Regions from separate parts of the Nonomuraea sp. NPDC050478 genome, predicted to be linked through region 2. Evidence: predicted binding sites of a transcription regulator. Region 2 holds the regulator's gene; the other holds the start of a gene.

Region 1 (3,204 bases), on a different contig from region 2:
CCTGGCCGACTCCTTCATCACGTCGCCGAGCTGGCCGGTCAGGGTCAGGCCGGTCTCGCCGGTCTCCGGGTCGGCCAGCGACGCCTCCACGTAGAGCACGTCGCCGCCCGCGCCGGTGACCGCCAGGCCGGTGGCCACGCCCGGCACCGAGGTGCGCTGGGCGTTCTCCGGCAGCGACGACTCCGGCACGAACCTGGGCCTGCCCAGATAGGCGGTCAGGCCGTCGGCGCCGACCGTGACCGGGAGCTCGTCTCCGGCCGCGACCTTGCGCAGGATGCGGGCGACCGACCGCTCCAGGGAGCGGACGCCGGCCTCGCGGGTGTACTCGGTGGCCAGCCTGCGCAGCGCCTCGTCCTCGACGGTGACCTCCTCGGCCGTCAGGCCGGCCAGCCCGAGCTGACGGGGCACCAGGTGGTCGCGGGCGATGGCGACCTTCTCGTCCTCGGTGTAGCCGTCGAGCGTGACGACCTCCATCCGGTCGAGCAGCGGGCCGGGGATCGCCTCCAGGACGTTGGCCGTGGCCAGGAAGAGCACGTCGCTCAGGTCGAGCTCGACCTCCAGGTAGTGGTCGCGGAACGTGTGGTTCTGCGCCGGGTCGAGCACCTCCAGCAGCGCGGCCGTCGGATCGCCCCGGTAGTCGGCGCCGACCTTGTCGACCTCGTCGAGCAGCACGACCGGGTTCATCGAGCCGGCCTCGCGGACGGCGCGGACGATGCGGCCGGGCAGCGCGCCCACGTAGGTGCGCCGGTGGCCGCGGATCTCCGCCTCGTCGCGGACGCCGCCGAGCGCGACGCGGACGAACTTGCGACCCATGGCGCGGGCGACCGACTCGCCGAGCGAGGTCTTGCCGACGCCGGGAGGGCCGGCCAGGGCGAGCACGGCGCCGCTGCGCCGGCCGCCCACCACGCCGAGCCCCTTCTCCTGGCGGCGCTTGCGCACGGCCAAGTGCTCGATGATGCGGTCCTTCACGTCGGACAGGCCCGTGTGGTCGGCGTCCAGCACCTCGCGGGCGCCGACGATGTCGTAGTTGTCCTCGGTACGCACGTTCCACGGCAGGTCGAGGACCGTGTCGAGCCAGGTGCGGATCCAGCCGGTCTCCGGGGACTGGTCGGAGGTCCGCTCCAGCTTGTCGACCTCCTTGAGTGCGGCCTCGCGCACCTTCCCGGGCAGGTCGGCCGCCTCGACGCGGGCGCGGTAGTCCTCCTCCTCGGTCTCGGCCGAGTCGCCGTTGAGCTCCTTCAGCTCCTTGCGGATGGCGGCGAGCTGCTGGCGCAGCAGGAACTCGCGCTGCTGCTTCTCCATGCCCTCCTGGACGTCCTTGCGGATCGTCTCGGCCACGTCCAGCTCGGCCAGGTGCTCGCGGGACCATTCGACCAGCTTGGCCAGCCGGTCGGCGGGGTCGCCGGCCTCCAGCAGCTCCACCTTCTGGGCGGTGGACAGCCACGGGGTGTAGCCGGAGCTGTCGGCCAGCACCGAGGGGTCGTCGATCTGGTTGACCTGGTCGACCACCTGCCAGGCGCCGCGCTTCTGCAGGATGGTGGTGGCCAAGGCCTTGTACTCCTTGGCCAGCTCGGTGGCGCGCTCACCGGCGGGGACCGCGTCCACGGTCACGGCCTCCACCCACAGCGCCGCGCCGGGGCCGGTCGTGCCGGCGCCCATGCGCACCCGGTCGACGCCGCGGACCACGGCGGCGGGCTCGCCGCCGGGCAGCCGCCCGACCTGCTCGACGACGGCGCGCACGCCGACGGCGCCGTAGCGGCCGTCGATGCGGGGAACGAGGAGCACCTGGGGCTTGTTGCCACCGGATGCCTGGGCCGCGTCGATCGCGGCGCGCACCTCGGAGTCGGACAGGTCCAGGGGAACCACCATGCCCGGCAGCACGACGGCGTCGTCCAGCGGCAGAACCGGCAGGATCAAGCTCTCACTCATGCGAACTCCAAAGGGTTGAGTTATACCGACTCAATTCATCGGAGCCTCGTAATGTTCCCTTGCTTGCCGATGTTCGCTCAGAGCGAGCGTAATCATGTAAGTGATACCTAAGGGTGAGAGCGGATCAGACCTGGGTGCGACGCGCGGCGCGTACCCGGCTCGTAGTCTTCAACCGTGTTCTCGGCCGTGCTGCGCCCCATCCCTCTCGTGCTCTACAAGGGCGAGGCCGACCCGCCCACGCCCCGGTCCCGCCGGCTGGCCATGCCGGTGCCGCGCTGGCTCGGGCTGCTGCCGTTCCGCACGCTCGACCTGGTGCGGACGGTCGACGCGCTGCTGGCCCTCGTCCTGTTCCTGACCACCTACGACCGGGTCCTCCAGCACGACGGACGCCTGGCCGTCGCCTATCTGGCCGCGCTGGGGGTCGCGGTGCCGCTCGTGCTGCGCGACCGGAGGCCGCTGGCGGCCTGGCGCGCCTCGCTGGCCCTGCTGCCCGCCGGGCTCTGGGTCTCCTTCGAGCTGGGCATCGACTACGAGGACAACCCCTACACCCCGGAGATGGTGCTCTCCTACCTGCTCGTGGCCTACTCGGTGGCGGTGCGCTGCGATCGGCGGATCACCGGCGCCGCCTGGGTGATCAGCGTGCTGGTGATGTGGATCGCCTTCCCCAACGGCATGCCGCTCGGGTCGGTCATCGTGGGCGCCGTCATGCTCCTCGGTTACAACGTCCGGGTGCGGCGCAGCGCCACCGAGCGGCTCGCCCTGGAGGAGCGGCGCAGCCAGGAGGCCATGGGCGCGCAGGCCGTGCTGGAGGAGCGCGCCCGCATCGCCCGCGAGCTGCACGACGTGGTGGCCCACCACATGTCGGTGATCGCGATCCAGGCCGAGGCGGTGCCGCTCAAGGCGGCGGGCGACCCGGCCCAGCTGGAGGCGGGGCTGGCCGGCATCCGCGCGCTGTCGCTGGAGGCGATCGCCCAGCTCCGGCAGGTGCTCGGCGTGCTGCGCGACGAGGAGGGCCGCACCGACACCGCCCCGCAGCCCGGCCTGGAGCAGGTGGACGACCTGGTGGCCAACGCGCGGGCGGGCGGGCTGTCCGTGCTGGTCAGGCGGCCCGAGTCGCTGGAGGGGGTGCCCCAGGCGGTGGGCATGTCCGCCTACCGGATCGTGCAGGAGTCGCTGAGCAACGCGATGCGCCACGCCCCCGGCGCGACCGTCGTGCTCGACATCGGCCGCGACGACCACGGCGTGCGCCTGCACATCACCAACGGCCCCGGCTCC
Region 2 (3,204 bases):
CTCCTTGGAGAGCGCCAGCTCCTCCATCTTCATCCGGTCGACGGTCCGCTGGAGCTGGTCGATCTCCACCGGACGGGAGTCGATCTCCATGCGCAGCCGGGAGGCGGCCTCGTCGACCAGGTCGATGGCCTTGTCGGGCAGGAACCTGCTGGTGATGTAGCGGTCGGAGAGCGCTGCGGCGGCGACGAGCGCGCTGTCGGCGATCTGCACCTGGTGATGGGCCTCGTAGCGGCCCTTCAGCCCGCGCAGGATCGCGATGGTGTCCTCCACCGTCGGCTCGCCCACGTACACCTGCTGGAAGCGGCGCTCCAGCGCAGGGTCCTTCTCGATGCGCTCGCGGTACTCGTCGAGCGTGGTCGCGCCGATCATCCGCAGCTCGCCGCGGGCCAGCATCGGCTTGAGCATGTTGCCCGCGTCCATCGCGCCCTCGGCGGCTCCCGCGCCGACGACGGTGTGGAGCTCGTCGATGAACGTGACGACCTGGCCGTCGCTCTCCTTGATCTCGGCGAGCACGGCCTTGAGCCGCTCCTCGAACTCGCCGCGGTACTTCGCGCCCGCCACCATCGCGCCCAGGTCGAGCCCGATCAGCCGCTTGTTGCGCAGCGACTCCGGCACGTCGCCGGCCACGATCCGCTGGGCCAGGCCCTCGACCACGGCCGTCTTGCCGACGCCGGGCTCGCCGATCAGCACCGGGTTGTTCTTGGTGCGCCGGCTGAGCACCTGCACCACCCGGCGGATCTCCGAGTCGCGGCCGATGACCGGGTCGAGCTTGCCCGAGCGGGCCTGCCCGGTCAGGTCGATGCCGTACTTCTCGAGCGCCTGGTAGGTGTCCTCGGGCGTCTCACTGGTGACCCGGGCGTGGCCGCGTACCTTCTCGAACGCGTCGAGCAGCGCCTGCGGGGTGGCGCCCGCGGACTTCAGCAGGTCGGCGGCCTGGCCGCCGTCGGCGGCGAGGCCCACCAGCAGGTGCTCGGTCGACACGTACTGGTCTTCCAGCCGCTTGGCGTGCTGGGCGGCGGTGTTCATCACCGTGAGCAGGTGGCGGGAGCTCGTCGGCGCCCCCACGGTCGCGCCCTGAGCCTTGGGCAGCGCCGCGAGCTGCTCCTCGGCCTTGGCCCGCAGCGTCCGCCAGTCGGCGCTGACCGCCTCCAGCAGCGGGACGGCGGTGCCGCCCGTCTGCGAGAGCAGCGTGGTCAGCAGGTGAAGCGGGGAGATCTCGGGGTTGCCCTCGGCGGCGGCCCGCCGCATGGCGCCCGAGAGCGCCTCCTGACTCTTCTGAGTGAGCTTGTATTCCATCTACGCCCCCGGTGGCAGCTCGTAACGGATCAGCGCCTTGATCATCTGTAGCTCGGCGCGGAGGCGGTGAACCTCCTCACGCAGCCGCAACGACTCGTTCTCCAGCTCCAGGATCCGCTTGATGCCGGCGAGGTTGATGCCCTCCTCCTGGGAGAGGCGCTGGACCTCGCGCAGCTGGATGATGTCTCTTGTGGAGTAGAGGCGGCCGCGCCCCGCCGTACGGCCCGGACAGACCAGACCGAGCCGGTCGTACTGCCGAAGGGTCTGCGGATGCAGACCCGACAGCTGCGCGGCCACCGAGATCACGTAAACAGGAGTGTCGTCCGACAGGTCGAAGTAGTTGGCGTCCATGGGCTCACTCGCTTCTGGCTCTCAAGATGAGATCGGCCCGCGGGTCCTCGGCCGCTGTGGCGGTGTTGAACTCCGTGAGCAGCTCACGAGACTTGTCGTCGAGCGTCTTCGGCACCATGACCTCGACGCTGGCGAGCAGGTCGCCCTTGGTGCCGTCCTTGCGCGTGACACCCCGGCCGCGGATGCGGAACGTGCGCCCGTTCGGCGTGCCCGAGGGGATGCGCAGTGTCACCGGCAGTCCCTTGAGCGTCGGCACCTTGATCTCGGCGCCTAGCGCCGCCTCCGAGAACGTCACGGGGACCGTGACGGTCAGGTTGTCACCCGACCTGCCGAAGACGGTGTGCGGCTTGACGTGCGTCACGATGTAGAGATCGCCGGATGGGCCGCCGTTCTCGCCCGGTGCGCCCTTGGCCTTGAGCCTGACCCGCTGCCCGTCGGCCACCCCCGCGGGGATGCGCGCCTGGATCGTGCGGGTGCTCTTGGCCCGGCCGTTGCCCTCGCAGACGGGGCAGGGGTCGTCCACGAGCAGCCCGCGGCCCTTGCAGTCGCGGCACGGCTCGGAGAAGGCGAAGTTGCCCAGGTTGCGGCTGGCCGCGCCGGTGCCCTCGCAGGTCGGGCAGACCCGCGGGGTGGTGCCGGCCTTGGCGCCGGTCCCGCTGCACGCGGTGCAGGCCGCCGAGCTGGTCAGCCTGAGCGACACCGTGGTGCCCTCGGCGGCCTCCGTGAACGACAGCGTCACCTCCGACTCGATGTCCTGCCCGCGGCGCGGCCTGGTGGTGGTGCCGGGGCGGGTCGTGCCGCCCCGGTTGAACAGCCCGCCGAACAGGTCGCTGAAGCGGTCGCCCGCCCCCTGGCCGGAGGTCTGCTGACCGGTGCCGCCGAACAGGTCGCCGAAGTCGAACGGGAAACCGCCGCCGCCACCACCCGGACGCTGGCCGCCCACCCCGGAGCCGAACAGCGTGCGCGCCTCGTCGTACTCCTTGCGGCGCTTGCTGTCGGACAGGACGTCGTAGGCCTCGGAGACTTCCTTGAACTTCTTCTCCTTGGCCGTGTCGCCCTGGTTGGTGTCGGGGTGGTACTGCCTGGCCAGCTTCCGGTACGCCTTCTTGATCTCGTCGGCGGTGGCTGACTTGGGCACACCAAGGACGGCGTAGTAGTCCTTCTCCAGGTAGTCCTTGGTGCTCATCTACGGCCCTTCGTCCTCGTCAGTTGTCGTCGTCATCGGACGCGGGTGAGTCGCCCGGCTCGGCCACGGCCACGCGCGCCGGGCGCAGCACCCGGTCGCCCATCTGGTAGCCGAGCTGCAGCACCTCGACCGCGGTCGGCTCGGTCACCTCGGGCGAGTAGCTGTGCATCAGCGCCTCGTGGATCACCGGGTCGAACGGGTCGCCCTTCTGACCGAACGGGCTGAGCCCCAGCTTGGTGAGCACCGCCTCCAGCGACTCGGCCACCGCCGCGAAGCCGCCGGTGAGCTCACCGTGGTCGCGGGCCCTGCCGATGTCGTCGAGCACGGGCAGCAGCTCCGAGAGGACGTTGGCGGTGGCCTGCTCTCGCACG

The links. The regulator HspR, encoded in region 2, represses chaperone genes until heat shock. The targets are predictions, from matches to a motif close to ANTTGAGTCNNNNNGACTCAANT.
Region 1: a site for HspR is predicted at 1,943-1,965, ahead of lon (endopeptidase La). Genes of this name have one in related genera too.

Annotation. Positions count from the first base shown of each region.
Region 1 is NZ_JBITHT010000002.1:777,298-780,501, forward strand. It holds gene lon (endopeptidase La) at 1-1,929, opposite strand, end outside; gene ACIBF7_RS11600 (sensor histidine kinase) at 2,104-3,204, shown strand, end outside.
Region 2 is NZ_JBITHT010000001.1:1,520,919-1,524,122, forward strand. It holds gene clpB (ATP-dependent chaperone ClpB) at 1-1,296, opposite strand, end outside; gene ACIBF7_RS07325 (heat shock protein transcriptional repressor HspR) at 1,297-1,647, opposite strand; gene dnaJ (molecular chaperone DnaJ) at 1,652-2,833, opposite strand; gene grpE (nucleotide exchange factor GrpE) at 2,853-3,204, opposite strand, start outside.